Regions from separate parts of the Ideonella sp. FW305-24 genome, predicted to be linked through region 2. Evidence: predicted binding sites of a transcription regulator. Region 2 holds the regulator's gene; the other holds the start of a gene.

Region 1 (6,428 bases), 120 kb from region 2:
AGTCCTTTCGATTTGTTGGATCGTGATGCCGGAGCGGCCAAGGAAACGCAGGGCCGCCCCAAGTTTCCTTGACCCCCTCGGGGGGCGGGTCGGGCACAGCCCGGCCCTGGGGGCCCTCAGTAGCGGTCCGGGTGGGTGGCCATCTCTTGGGTGGTCACGCGGCCGCGCATCACGCGCAGGGCCCAGCCGGTGTAGATCAGGATCAGCGGCAGGAAGACCACGGTGACGAAGAGCATCACGCCCAGCGTGCTCTCGGTGGACGAGGCATTCCACACGGTGAGGCTGGAACGCGGGTCGATGCTGGAAGGCAGGATGAACGGGAACATCGACACGCCCACCGTGGCGATGATGCCTGCGGCCGACAGCGACGAGCCGGAGAAGGCCAGCCCTTCGCTGCGCAGGCGAATGCCCAGCAGCGCCAGCAGCGCGCCGAGGAAACCGGCGGCGGGAGCGAGCATCGTCAGCGGCGCAGCCGCATAGTTCGCCAGCCAGGCGCCTGCGGTGTGCACAGCTTCCGAGCGCAGCGGGTTGGACGGGCCGAAGTGGTCCGCCGGCGCAGTCAGCTTGTAGCCCAGGTCGCCATAGGCCACGAACAGGCCACCGGCCGCAAACAGCAGCAGGCTGGTCAGGCCGGCCACCGTGCCGAAACGGCGTGCGCGCACATGCACCGGACCGGGCTCGACCTTGATCGTCAGCCAGGCGCTGCCGTGCAGCACCAGCATCGCCACCGAAAGCAAACCGCACAGCAGCGAAAACGGCGTGAACAGCGCAAAGAAGCTGCCTTCGTAGAACGAACGCAGGTCCGAATCGAGCCGGAACGGCACGCCCAGCAGCACATTGCCCACCGCCACGCCAAAGACCAGCGCCGGCACCAGGCCACCGACGAACAGCGCCCAGTCCCAGCGGGTGCGCCAGGCGGTGTCTTCATGCTTGGAGCGGTACTTGAAGCCGACCGGCCGCAGGATCAGCGCGGCCAGCACCACGAACATCGCCAGGTAGAAGCCGGAGAAGCTCACTGCATAGACAAACGGCCAGGCCGCGAAGATCGCGCCGCCGCCCAGGATGAACCACACCTGATGGCCCTCCCAATGCGGGCCCACCGAGTTGATGACCATGCGGCGCTCGACGTCGGTCTTGCCGACAAAGGGCAGCAGCGCGCCGACGCCAAGGTCGTAGCCGTCGGTCAGCGCGAAGCCGATCAGCAGCACGCCCAGCAGCGCCCACCAGATGAAGCGCAGGGTTTCGTAGTCGAAGAAAGCCATGATGTTGTTGTCCTTCTTGTGGGCTCAGGCGGCAACGGGTGAACTGGCCGGCACCGGGCCGGGCGCGGGCTGCTGCTCGTCGTGATGGTCGTACGGGCCCTTGCGGATGGCCGAGAGCATCAGCCGGACCTCGATCACGGCCAGCGTGCCGTACAGCGAGGTGAAGCCGATGATGGTGATCCACAGCGAGGTGCGGCTCAGCGACGAAGCGGCCAGGAAGGTGGGCAGCACGCCATCAATCGCCCACGGTTGGCGGCCCATTTCGGCCACCACCCAGCCCAGCTCGGCTGCCAGCCAGGGCAGCGGAATGGCCAGCACGGCCAGCTTCCAGAACCATCGCGCCTGGCCATGCAGGCGCAGCGAGCACAGCACGAAGGCTGTGGCGAACAGCGCAATCATCGCGAAGCCGATGAAGGCCATGATGCGGAAGCTCCAGAACATCACCGGCACGCTGGGCACGGTGTCCCAGGCGGTGGCAGCGATCTGCTGCGGCGTGGCCTCGCGTGGGTCGGCCAGCGTGCGCTTGAGCAGCAGCGCGTAGCCCATGTCGTGCTTGTGCTGCTCGAAGGCGGCGCGAGCCTGCGTGTTCTTCGGGTCCAGCTTGAGCTTTTCGACCGCGTCGTAAGCCACCACGCCGGAGCTGATGCGCTCCTGGGCGCGCAGCACCAGCTCCGACATGCCGGTCACCTGGCCATGCAGGCTGCGCGTGGCGATCAGGCCCAGCACCCAGGGGATCTCGACCGCATAGCGCGTGGTCCTGGCCTCGGTGTCCGGCAGGCCGAACAGCGTGAGGCCGGCCGGTGCCTTCTCGGTGTGCCAGGCGGCCTCGATGGCGGCCAGCTTCATCTTCTGGTTGTCGGTCAGCACATAGCCGCTTTCGTCGCCCAGCACCACAACCGACAGCGACGAGGCCAGGCCGAAGGCGGCGGCCACCGTCATCGAGCGGCGCGCCACTTCGGGGAAGCGGCCACGCAGCAGGTAGAAGCAGGAGATGCCCAGCACGAAGACCGAGGCGATCACGTAGCCAGCGCTCACCGTGTGCACGAACTTGGCCTGCGCAATCGGGTTGAACAGCACCGCGACGAAGTCGGTCACCTCCATGCGCATGGTCTCGGGGTTGAACTCGGCGCCAATCGGGTTCTGCATCCAGCCGTTGGCGATCAGGATCCACAGCGCCGACAGGTTGGTGCCCAGCGCGACCAGGAAGGTCACGACCAGGTGGCCGAGCTTGGACAGCCGGTCCCAGCCGAAGAACATCACACCGACGAAGGTGGCTTCGAGGAAAAACGCCATCAGCCCCTCGATGGCCAGCGGGGCGCCGAAGATGTCGCCCACGTAGTGCGAGAAGTAGGACCAGTTGGTGCCGAACTGGAACTCCATCGTCAGCCCGGTGGCCACGCCGAGCACGAAGTTGATGCCGAAGAGCTTGGCCCAGAAGCGCGTGATGGTGCGCCAGATGGGCCTGTCGGTCATCACATAGATCGCCTCCATGATGACCAGCATGAAGGACAGCCCCAGCGTGAGCGGAACAAAGAGGAAGTGGTACAGCGCGGTGAGTGCGAACTGCAAGCGCGAAAGATCGATGACGCCTGAATCCATGACGGGTTCTCTTCTTTTGAGCGAACGAAATAGGAGGGTTAACCCCAGGACGTACAGCGTATCCATCGTACTGGCGATGCGCTTGATCCAAATCATGCGAAGGGAGGAGGCGATATAGGATCGTGGTGAACATGGTTTCATCCCCTCTTTCCACGCTCTCCGACCTGGCAGAGCAACAACTGCAGGCCCACGCCCGGGCCGCCCCCGGCCGGCATGCCGCGAGTGCCTACCTGGTGCTGGACGCCGTGGCCGGCATCGGCTTCGCAGCCGGCCTGGCCGGCGCCGTGGCCGCGCTGGCAGCGCAACAGCCGCCCTGGGGCTGGCTGGCGCTGCTGGTGCTGGCGGCGGCGCTGCGCGGGCTGCTGGGGCGACAGGCCGCACTGTCGGGGCAACAGGCGGCGTTGGCCGTCAAGCGAAGCTGGCGCGCCCGCCTGGTTCAGGCCGCGCTGGGCGGAGCTGCTGGGCCCGCCGCCGCGCGGCGGCAGGACACGGCCGGCGGCGAGGCCGGCCCCGCCCGGCTGGCCAGCCTGGCTGCCGAAGAGATCGAGGCCCTGGAGGCCTGGGTGGCCCGCTTTCTGCCGGCCCGGCAGGCCGCCATGCTGGCACCGCTGCTGGTGCTGGCCGCGGTGGCCATCGCCAGCCCGGTGACGGCCGCGATCCTGGCCGCCACGCTGCTGCCTTTCATCGTGCTGATGGCGTTTGCAGGCCGGGCCTCGGCCGCCGAGTCGCATCGCCAGCTGGCCGCGCTGGCCCGGCTCTCGGGCCTGCTGGCCGACCGCGTGCGCGCGCTGCCGGTGGTGCTGGCGATGCGGGCCGAAGGGCGCGAGCGCGCCCGCCTGGCAACGGCCGCCGAAGACGTGGCGCAGCGCACGCTGCGGGTGCTGCGGCTGGCCTTCCTGTCCTCTGCGGTGCTGGAGTTCTTTGCCGCCTTGTGCGTGGCACTGGTGGCCGTGTATTGCGGCTTTGGCCTGCTGGGGCTGCTGCCCTTCCCCGCACCGGAACGCTTTGCACTCGGCCCGGCGTTTTTCGTGCTGGCGCTGGCACCGGAGTTCTACCTGCCGATGCGCCGCCTGGCCGCGGCTTATCACGACCGGCAGGCCGCGCAGGCGGCGGCCGAGCGTCTTCTGGCTTGCGAGAACGCCGCCACGCCGGCGCTGAACTCTGCTGCAGCAGCCAGCTTCCAGAGCCCGCCCAGCCTGTGTTTCCAGAACGTCAGCCTGTCCCACGGCGACACGCCAGCCGTGCTGCAAAAGCTGAGCTTCGATCTGCCCGCCGGCCAGAGCCTGGCGCTGATGGGCCCTTCCGGCAGCGGCAAGACCACCGTGCTGCGCGCACTGCTGGGCCTGGCGCAGATCCGCGAAGGCAGCATCCTGCTCAACGGCCTGCCGCTGGCTGCCGCGGGCTCGCTCGCAGCCTGCGCGGTGTGGATCGGCCAGCAGCCGCTGATCGTGCCGGGCACGCTGCGCGAGAACCTGTTGCTTGCGGCGCCAGAAGCCTCGGCGCAGGCGCTGGCCGAAGCAATCGAGCGGTCCGGCCTGCAAGCCATGCTGGCCGGCCGCCCGCAGGGGCTGGACACGCTGCTGGACGCACGCGGCGGCGGTCTCTCCGGCGGCGAGCGGCGGCGCCTGGCGCTGGCTCGGGCGCTGCTGAAGCCCGGCGCATGGCTGTGGCTGCTGGACGAGCCCACGGCCCACCTGGACGCCGAGGCCGAAGCCGCGCTGGTCGACACGCTGGCCCTCGCCTGCGAAGGCCGCACGACCTTGATCGCCACCCACAGCGAGCGGCTCGCCGCCTGCGCGCACCAGGTGCTGCGGCTGGGAGCGACGGCATGACGGCTGACCTTCGTGCGGGGGCCGTGCCGGCCATGACGCAACGCGAGCCCGGCACCGTCCGCCAAGCAAACCGCACCAACCCCGCCAGCTCTCCGTTGCGCCAACTGCTGGCCACCGAGCGCCGGCGGCACAGCGGCCTGTTCCAGGCCGCTGCCGCCTGTGCCGCACTGCTGGGCCTGGCCTCGGTGGCCTTGCTGGGCGTGTCCGGCTGGTTCATCACCGCGGCGGCGGCGGCAGGCGTGAGCGGGTTGGCTGCAGCCCAGGCCTTCAATTACCTGCTGCCCAGCGCCGCGATCCGCCTGCTGGCAATTGCCCGCACAGGCGCACGCTACGGCGAGCGCCTGTGCAGCCACGAGGCGGCACTGCGCAGCCTGGCCCGCGTGCGGCCGGCGATCTTCGGCGCGCTGTGCGCCGCACCGGCCGAGCGCTCGCTGGCGGTGAGCACCGGCGAGGCCGTCACGGCGATGGTGCAGGACGTGGAAGCCATCGAGGCCCAGCAGGTGCGCCGCTCGGTGCCGTGGACCGCCGCGGCCGGCGTGTTGACCGGCCTGGCGCTGCTGGCCTTCGGCGGCTGGCCGCCCCTGGTTGCCACGCTGGGTTGCGGCGCGCTGCTGGTGTTGGTCGGCGGGTTCGGCGCACGGCGGGTGCGCAGCGCTGCGCAGGCCAGCCGCGCCGCGATGGGCGCGCTGAAGGACGAACTGGCCTGGCTGTCGGCCCACGACGCCGAGCTGCATTGCCACGACCTGGCCGCGTGGGCCGGCCAGCGCGTGGCGACCCAGGACCAGGCCCTGGCCAAGGCCCAGCGCCGCCAGCTGCGCCTGATGGCCGGGCTGGACGCGGTACTCGCACTGGCCAGCGGCTTCACTGCCGCGCTGGCCTTTGCGTTGGCACGGGACGCCGGCGCACCGGTGGCGGCGCTGTGCGCGCTCGCGGCGGTCATGACGGTCGAATCGCTGGCGCCGCTGCTGCGCCATGCGCTGCAGCAAGCCAGTGCCCACGAAGCCGAGCGCCGGCTCGATGCCCTGCTGGGCAGTGCGCAAGCCTTGCCCTTGCCTGCCCCGGCCGACAGCACGCCCGCCAGCACCGCCGCCGCGCTGCACCTGCCCGCGCTGTCCGCCTCGCCCTTGCAGCCCGGTGAACACGTCGCACTGCTAGGCCCGTCCGGCTGCGGCAAGAGCACGCTGCTCGAAACCCTCCTGGGGCTGCTCCCTGCCGTGCGCGGCACGGCGGCGCTGGCAGGTCACGACCTGGCCGACCTGCCGGTCTCCACGCTGCGCGCCCAGTTCGCCTGGCTGCCGCAGGATGCCGCGCTGCTGGCCGGCAGTGTGCGCGACAACCTCACGCTGGGCTGCGGCCAGGCCAGCGACGAACAGCTCTGGGCCGCGCTGCAGGACGCCGGCCTGGACCGCTGCATCCAGGCCCTGCCAGGCGGGCTGGACGGCTGGCTGGGCGAAGACGGGGCCGGCCTTTCCGGCGGCGAGCGGCGCCGCCTGGCGCTGGCCCGGGCCTGCCTGGTGCCCGCGCCATGGCTGCTGCTGGACGAACCCACCGAGGGCCTGGACGCCGCCACCGAAGCGACCGTAGTGGCCGGCCTGCGCCGCCGCCTGAGCGTCACCGGCCAGGGCCTGCTGCTGGTCAGCCACCGGCCCGCGCCGCTGGCCTTGTGCAGCCGGCAACTGATGCTGGGGCGCCTGCAGGACAGCGCCAACGGCTTGGAACAGGCGGGTTTTGAAGC
Region 2 (6,428 bases):
CGCGCTCGGTCAAAGGCGGTTTCGCCCGCTGGCGCTGGCTGATGGTGTGGCTCACGCAGGCCTTGTTCTATGGCCTGCCTTGGCTGTCGATGAACGGCAGGCAGGCGGTGCTGTTCGACCTGTCGGCGCGGCGCTTCTACATTGGCCAACTGGTCCTGTACCCGCAGGACTTCATCTACCTCACCGGCCTGTTGGTGCTCAGCGCCTACGGGCTGTTCTTCTTCACCACCGTGGGCGGCCGCCTGTGGTGCGGCTATGCCTGCCCGCAGACGGTCTACACCGAGATCTTCCTGTGGATAGAGCGCCGCTTCGAGGGCGAACGCGGCGCCCGCATGAAGCTGGACGCCGGCCCATGGACGCTGAACAAGCTCTGGCGCAAGGGCGGCAAGCACGTGGTGTGGGTGCTGCTGGGCCTGTGGACAGGCTTCACCTTCGTGGGCTATTTCACGCCGATCCACAGCCTGTGGACCGAGGCCTTCACGCTGGACTTCGGCCCCTGGGAATGGTTCTGGGTCAATTTCTACGGCCTGGCCACCTACGGCAACGCTGGTTTCCTGCGCGAGCAGGTCTGCCAGTACATGTGCCCGTACGCGCGCTTCCAGAGCGCGATGTTTGACAAGGACACGCTGATCGTCAGCTACGACAGCGCTCGCGGCGACCCACGCGGCACGCGCGCCCGCGGCACCGACCTGGCGAGCGCCGGCCTGGGCCAGTGCATCGACTGCAGCCTGTGCGTGCAGGTCTGCCCGGCCGGCATCGACATCCGCGAGGGGCTGCAGTACGAATGCATCGCCTGCACCGCCTGCATCGACGCCTGCGACGGTGTGATGGACAAGATGCACTATCCGCGCGGCCTGATCCGCTATGCCACGCAGAATGCGCTGGCCCGGCAGGAACCGCATCCGGACCTCACCAAGCCGCCCAAGCCAGCGCTTGACCTGCCGCACCTGCTGCGGCCCCGGGTGCTGATCTATGGCGCGGTGCTGATCGTCATCGCCGTCGCGTTTGTCACCAGCCTCAGTCTGCGCCGCACGCTGAAGGTGGACGTGGTGCGCGACCGCGCCACGCTGGCGCGCATCGTTGAAGACGGCCTGGTCGAGAACGTCTTCCGGCTGCAGTTGATGAATGCCACCGAGCAGCCACAGCGCTATCACGTGGCAGTGCAGGGCATTCCCGGCGCTGTGCTGTCCGGCAGCCCGGAGGTCAGCCTGCTGCCTGCCGAAGCCCGCTGGGTGACGCTCGCGGTGCGGGTGCCGCCCGAGCAGGCGGCGGCCTTGAAACCGGGCGCCCACCCGATCCGTTTCGAGGTGTCGCCGCTGGGCGCCGCGGGTGCCGCGGTGAGCGAAAAGTCCTCGTTTGTGATCCCCCGCTGATTCCGCCAACAAGGAGACAAGCCATGAAGGCAAGGCCCATCGAACAGTTTCAACCGACCTTGCCCTGGTGGCGGGTGCCCACTGCCTGGATGGTGTTTGGCGGCCCCGCCCTCGTGGTGGTGGCGAGCTTCGCCACCTTCGGCCTGGCGCTGCACGGCCGGGACCGGCCGCTGTTGGAGGCGGGCAGCGCAGAGCAGGGGGCCACGACCGATGCCATGCAGGCGCGCAATCATGCTGCCAGCCCCACACGCCGTTGAGGAAGACGAGCCGGAGGAGCGCACCGTCGCTTTCCGGCCCAGGCTTCGCAGCAGGCTGCTGCTGGTGCTCTGGCCTGCATTCGTGATGGCGGGCCTGCTCGCCGGCCTGATGTTCGCCTTCGTGGACCCCGGCAGCGTGCACGACCTGCCAGGCAGCGGCGAATCCGAATGGTCGCGCAACGCCATCTGTTCGCTGGCATTCCTGGTCTTCTGGGTCACGACCGCCATTTCGTCGGCCGCTACTTTGTGGCTGGTGGGCGGCTTGCGGCGCGAGCGCGAGGCGGCGCCCGAATGACCGCTGGCGCCGCGGAGCCCGTCACGCAGGGGGGTGGCACCGCCGCGGCTCGGCTGGATCAGCCGTGCGCGTTGTTTACCAGGCGCTGCAAGGCCTCGGGGTCCAGCACGTCGATCTGCCGCTGGCGTACCGCCAGCACGCCGTCTTCCTGGAACTTCGAGAAGCAGCGGCTCACGGTCTCCAGCTTCAGGCCCAGGTAGGTGCCAATTTCCTCGCGTGTCATGCGCAGCACCAGCGAAGACGGCGAGAAGCCGCGCGCCTTGAGCCGCTGCGAGAGGTTCAGCAGGAACACTGCCAGGCGCTCTTCGGCCCGCATGCTGCCCAGCAGCAGCATCACGCCATGGTCGCGCACGATCTCGCGGCTCATGATCTTGTGGAACTGGCGCTGCAGGCCGGGGAATTCGCGCGAGAGCTGCGTGAGCTGGCTGTAGGGAATCACGCAAACCTGAGAGTCTTCCAGCGCCACGGCGTCGCAGGCATGGTGGTCATTGCCAATGCCGTCCAGACCCAGCAGTTCGCCCGCCATCTGGAAGCCGGTGACTTGGTCGCGCCCGTCTTCGGGCGTGATGCGGGTCTTGAAGAAGCCGGTGCGCACCGCGTAGACCGCTTCGAACGGATCGCCGTGGCGAAACAGCGTGTGGCCGCGGCGCACGCTGCGGCGGGTGGCGACCATGCCGTCCAGCCGCTGCAGTTCGTCTTCCGGAATGCCCACCGGCAGGCACAGCTCGCGCAGATTGCAGTGTGAGCAGGCCACATTGGGCTTGGCCTGGGCGGCGCAGGCATCGGTCAGGGGAATCATGGCGGGGCAGTCTTGATGTGAGACAACAAAGGTCCGGGACCTGATTGTTCAAGCCCGGCTGCTGTGGGCGCTTGCGCCAGATCAAGCCGGCCAAGGCCGGTGCCGGGCAGCATGCCGGGCATGACAGTCCTTTCGTCGACCTCCGCTGGCGCAGAGCAGGCGTCGCCGCTGCTGCCCGAGGCCTTGCTGCGGCGCTTCGACGCCCCCGGCCCGCGCTACACCTCCTACCCCACGGCAGACCGCTTCGTCGAAGCCTTCGGCCCGGCCGAGTGCCGCCGAGCGCTGGCGTTGCGCGGCGGCGGCGCGGCGCTGGGCGGGCCGCTGTCGGTCTACGTGCACATTCCGTTCTGCGAGTCGGTCTGCTACTACTGCGCCTGCAACAAGGTCATCACCCGCCATCACGAGCGCGCCACCGAATACCTGCAGGCGCTGGACACCGAGATCGGCCTGGTGCGCGCCGCACTGGGCGACGGCCCGTCGGCTTCGCAGCTGGTCTCGCAGCTGCACCTGGGCGGCGGCTCGCCGACCTTCCTGTCCGACGAGGAGCTGGGCCGTCTGCTGGCTTCGCTGCGCGCAGCCTTCGGCTTCACCGAAGGGGCGGAGCTGTCGATCGAGGTCGACCCGCGCACCGTCAGCGCCGAGCGCCTGGCCCACCTGCGCACACTGGGCTTCAACCGCATCAGCTTCGGCGTGCAGGACTTCGATCCGCAGGTGCAGCAGGCGGTGCACCGCGTGCAGCCGTTCGAAAGCGTGAAAGCCTTGATGGTCAGCGCGCGCGAACTGGGCTTCGCCTCCATCAATGCCGACCTGATCTACGGCCTGCCGCAGCAGACGCCGGCCAGCTTCGCGCGCACCATTGCGCAGATCGGCGAACTGCGGCCGGACCGCCTGGCGCTGTACGCCTATGCCCACCTGCCGCAGCGCTTCAAGCCGCAGCGCCGCATCGACACCCTGCAGCTGCCCAGCGCCGCGCAACGTGTGGAAATGCTGGGCGGTGCCATCGCCGGCTTGCTGGGTCGCGGCTACACCTATGTGGGCATGGACCACTTCGCGCTGCCGGACGATCCTCTTGCCGTGGCCAAGCGCGAAGGTCGGCTGCACCGCAATTTCCAGGGCTACAGCACCCAGCCCGATTGCGACCTGATAGGACTGGGTGTGTCGGCCATCGGCCGCGTGGGCGCGAGCTACCACCAGAACGCCAAGACCCTGCCCGAGTACTACGACGCGCTGCGCCAGGGCGAACTGCCGGTGCAGCGCGGCGTGGCGCTGGTGAGGGACGACCTGGTGCGCCGCGCCGTCATCATGGCGCTGATGTGCCAGGGCCGGGTCGACTTCGAATCCATCGAGCTGGCCCACCTGATGGACATGCGCAGCTACTTCGCCACCGAGCTGCAGCAGCTGGCGCCGCTGGCCGAGGCAGGGTTGGTCGAGATTGAGCCGGATGCCTTGCAGGTCACCGCCACCGGCTGGTATGTGGTGCGCGCAGTGGCCATGGTCTTCGACCGCTACCTGCAGACCGACCGCCAGCGCGAGCGTTTCTCCAGGATGATTTGAGCGCCTGATGACCGCTGCCGTGTTGCCGTTGGTGCTTGCCGGCCTGGCCATGGGCGTGGCCGCTTCGCCGCATTGCGCCAGCATGTGCGCCGGGCCGTGTGCGGCGCTCACCGGTGGCTGCGGGCGCAACCTGGCCGGCTTCCAGCTGGGCCGGCTCGTGGGCTACATGGCTGGCGGTGCGCTGGCGGCGGCCAGCGTGGCGGCGCTGGGTGCCTGGAGCCAGGCCGTGCCGGCGCTGCGGCCGCTGTGGGTGGCGCTGCACCTGGCGCTGCTGGCGCTGGGCCTGTGGTGGCTGTTGACCGGCCGCTTGCCGGCTGCCTTGCTGCGCGACGGTGCCAGTCCGGTGCGCTGGGTGGGTGGCCGCCGCCGGCCCTGGCGCGCCGGCCTGGCCGGGCTGGGTTGGGTGGCGCTGCCTTGCGGCGCGCTGCAGGCCGGCCTGTTGCTCGCCACATTGGCGAACGATGCCTTGGGCGGTGCGCTGGTGATGGCCGCGTTTGCGCTGGGCTCCATGCCCGCATTGGCGCTGGCGCCCTGGCTGTGGACCCGCTGGCAAAGCTGGCGCGGCCAGCGCGTCTCGCCCGTGCTGGCGCAGGCCTGGGGCTACCGCATGGCCGGCGCCGGCCTGGTGCTGGGCTCGGGCTGGGCGCTGAGCCATGGCTTGCTGGCGCAGTTCGCTGCCTGGTGCGTGGCCTGAGAGCCTGAGAAGGTGCCCCGCGGCCAGGGGCCGGGGAGAGTCAGGCCTCCCCCCATCAGCCGGCACCAGGAGGGCGTTTTCGGGAGAGGTGGGGAACACAAGCCGTCGCTAGTCTTCCAGGCATCGACCATGGAGACCACGCCGGCATGACCAACCCACCGCAATCCAGCCAGGGCGCCTCCGCAAACGCCGGCAAGCGCCCTTCGATGGCCCTCTATGCGCTGACCATCGGCGCCTTTGGCATCGGCACGACCGAGTTCGTCATCATGGGCCTGCTGCTGCAGCTCGCGGCCGACCTGAAGGTCCACCGCAGGCCTGCTCATTTCCGGTTACGCGCTCGGCGTGTTCGTGGGGGCGCCGCTGCTCACGGCAGCGCTGAGCAAGGTGCCGCGCAAGACGGCGCTGCTCGCGCTGATGGTCATCTTCACGCTCGGCAACCTGGCCTGTGCGCTGGCGCCCAGCTACGCGGTGCTGATGGTGGCGCGGGTCATCACCTCGCTGGCGCACGGCACCTTCTTCGGCGTGGGCGCAGTCGTCGCCACCAGCGTGGTGCCGCCGGACCGAAAGGCCGCTGCGCTCTCGACGATGTTCACCGGCCTGACGGTCGCAACGCTGCTGGGCGTGCCGGTGGGTTCCTGGCTCGGGCTGAACTTCGGCTGGCGGGCTACGTTCTGGGCCGTGTGCGCCATCGGCCTCGTCGCGATGGCGGTCATCGCGCTGTTCGTCTCGGCGAGGGAGGCGGGCTGCGGCAGCGGCGTGTCGCTGAAGGAGGAACTGAAGGTGCTGGGACGGCTGCACGTCGTGCTCGGGCTCGCGGCCACCGTGTTCGGCTTCGCCGGCGTGTTCGCCGTGTTCACCTACATCCAGCCGCTGTTGACCCAGGTCACCGGCTTTGCCGAGGCCACGGTGTCGGTGATCCTGCTGATGTTCGGCGTCGGCATGATCCTCGGCAACGTCATCGGCGGCCGGCTGACCGACCGCGCGCCGGTGCGCATGCTGCTCGGCTCGCTGGCCGCACTCGCCATCGTGCTGGTGCTGATGGGGTTCGTGATGGGCAACCCCATCGCCGCGGTGCTGTTCGTCGGGCTGCTGGGCACCGGCGCGTTCGCCACCGTGGCACCGCTTCAGCTGCGCGTGCTCAGCAAGGCGGAGGGAGCCGGGCAGAGCATGGCGTCCAGCCTCAACATCGCCGCCTTCAACCTGGGCAACGCGCTGGGCGCCTGGCTGGGCGGCGTGGTGATCGACCACGGGCCCGGCCTCGCGCACCTGCCCTGGGTGGCGGCCGTGCTGACGCTGGGCGGCCTTGCGGTGGCGGGCTACAGCGTGTGGCGTGAGCGTGCCGCAGCGCTGAGTGAGTCGTCATTCACCGCGACTCAGCGCAGCGCGTCCAGCAGCAGCGCCTGAAGCAGGTAGCAGCGCTTGTCGGCCTCGGAGCTCTGGCCTTCGAGCTGGTCGG

What was found. Region 2 encodes FNR, which switches genes on or off when oxygen is low (the NO sensors DNR and NnrR bind a similar motif). Its sites were predicted from a motif close to TTGATNNNNATCAA; they were not measured.
Region 1: cydD (thiol reductant ABC exporter subunit CydD) is a predicted target of FNR. The motif match lies at 2,944-2,957, and genes of this name have one in related genera.

The regions. Positions count from the first base shown of each region.
Region 1 covers NZ_JBYTAI010000001.1:81,428-87,855, forward strand. The annotation lists gene cydB (cytochrome d ubiquinol oxidase subunit II) at 117-1,262, opposite strand; gene AC3WR5_RS00370 (cytochrome ubiquinol oxidase subunit I) at 1,287-2,861, opposite strand; gene cydD (thiol reductant ABC exporter subunit CydD) at 2,993-4,693, shown strand; gene AC3WR5_RS00380 (amino acid ABC transporter ATP-binding/permease protein) at 4,690-6,428, shown strand, end outside.
Region 2 covers NZ_JBYTAI010000001.1:197,794-204,221, reverse strand. The annotation lists gene ccoG (cytochrome c oxidase accessory protein CcoG) at 1-1,373, shown strand, start outside; gene AC3WR5_RS00875 (nitrogen fixation protein FixH) at 1,397-1,630, shown strand; gene AC3WR5_RS00870 (hypothetical protein) at 1,605-1,925, shown strand; gene fnr (fumarate/nitrate reduction transcriptional regulator Fnr) at 1,984-2,724, opposite strand; gene hemN (oxygen-independent coproporphyrinogen III oxidase) at 2,845-4,278, shown strand; gene AC3WR5_RS00855 (sulfite exporter TauE/SafE family protein) at 4,286-4,972, shown strand; partial or broken gene AC3WR5_RS00850 (MFS transporter) at 5,179-6,376, shown strand; gene AC3WR5_RS00845 (Rossmann-fold NAD(P)-binding domain-containing protein) at 6,346-6,428, opposite strand, start outside.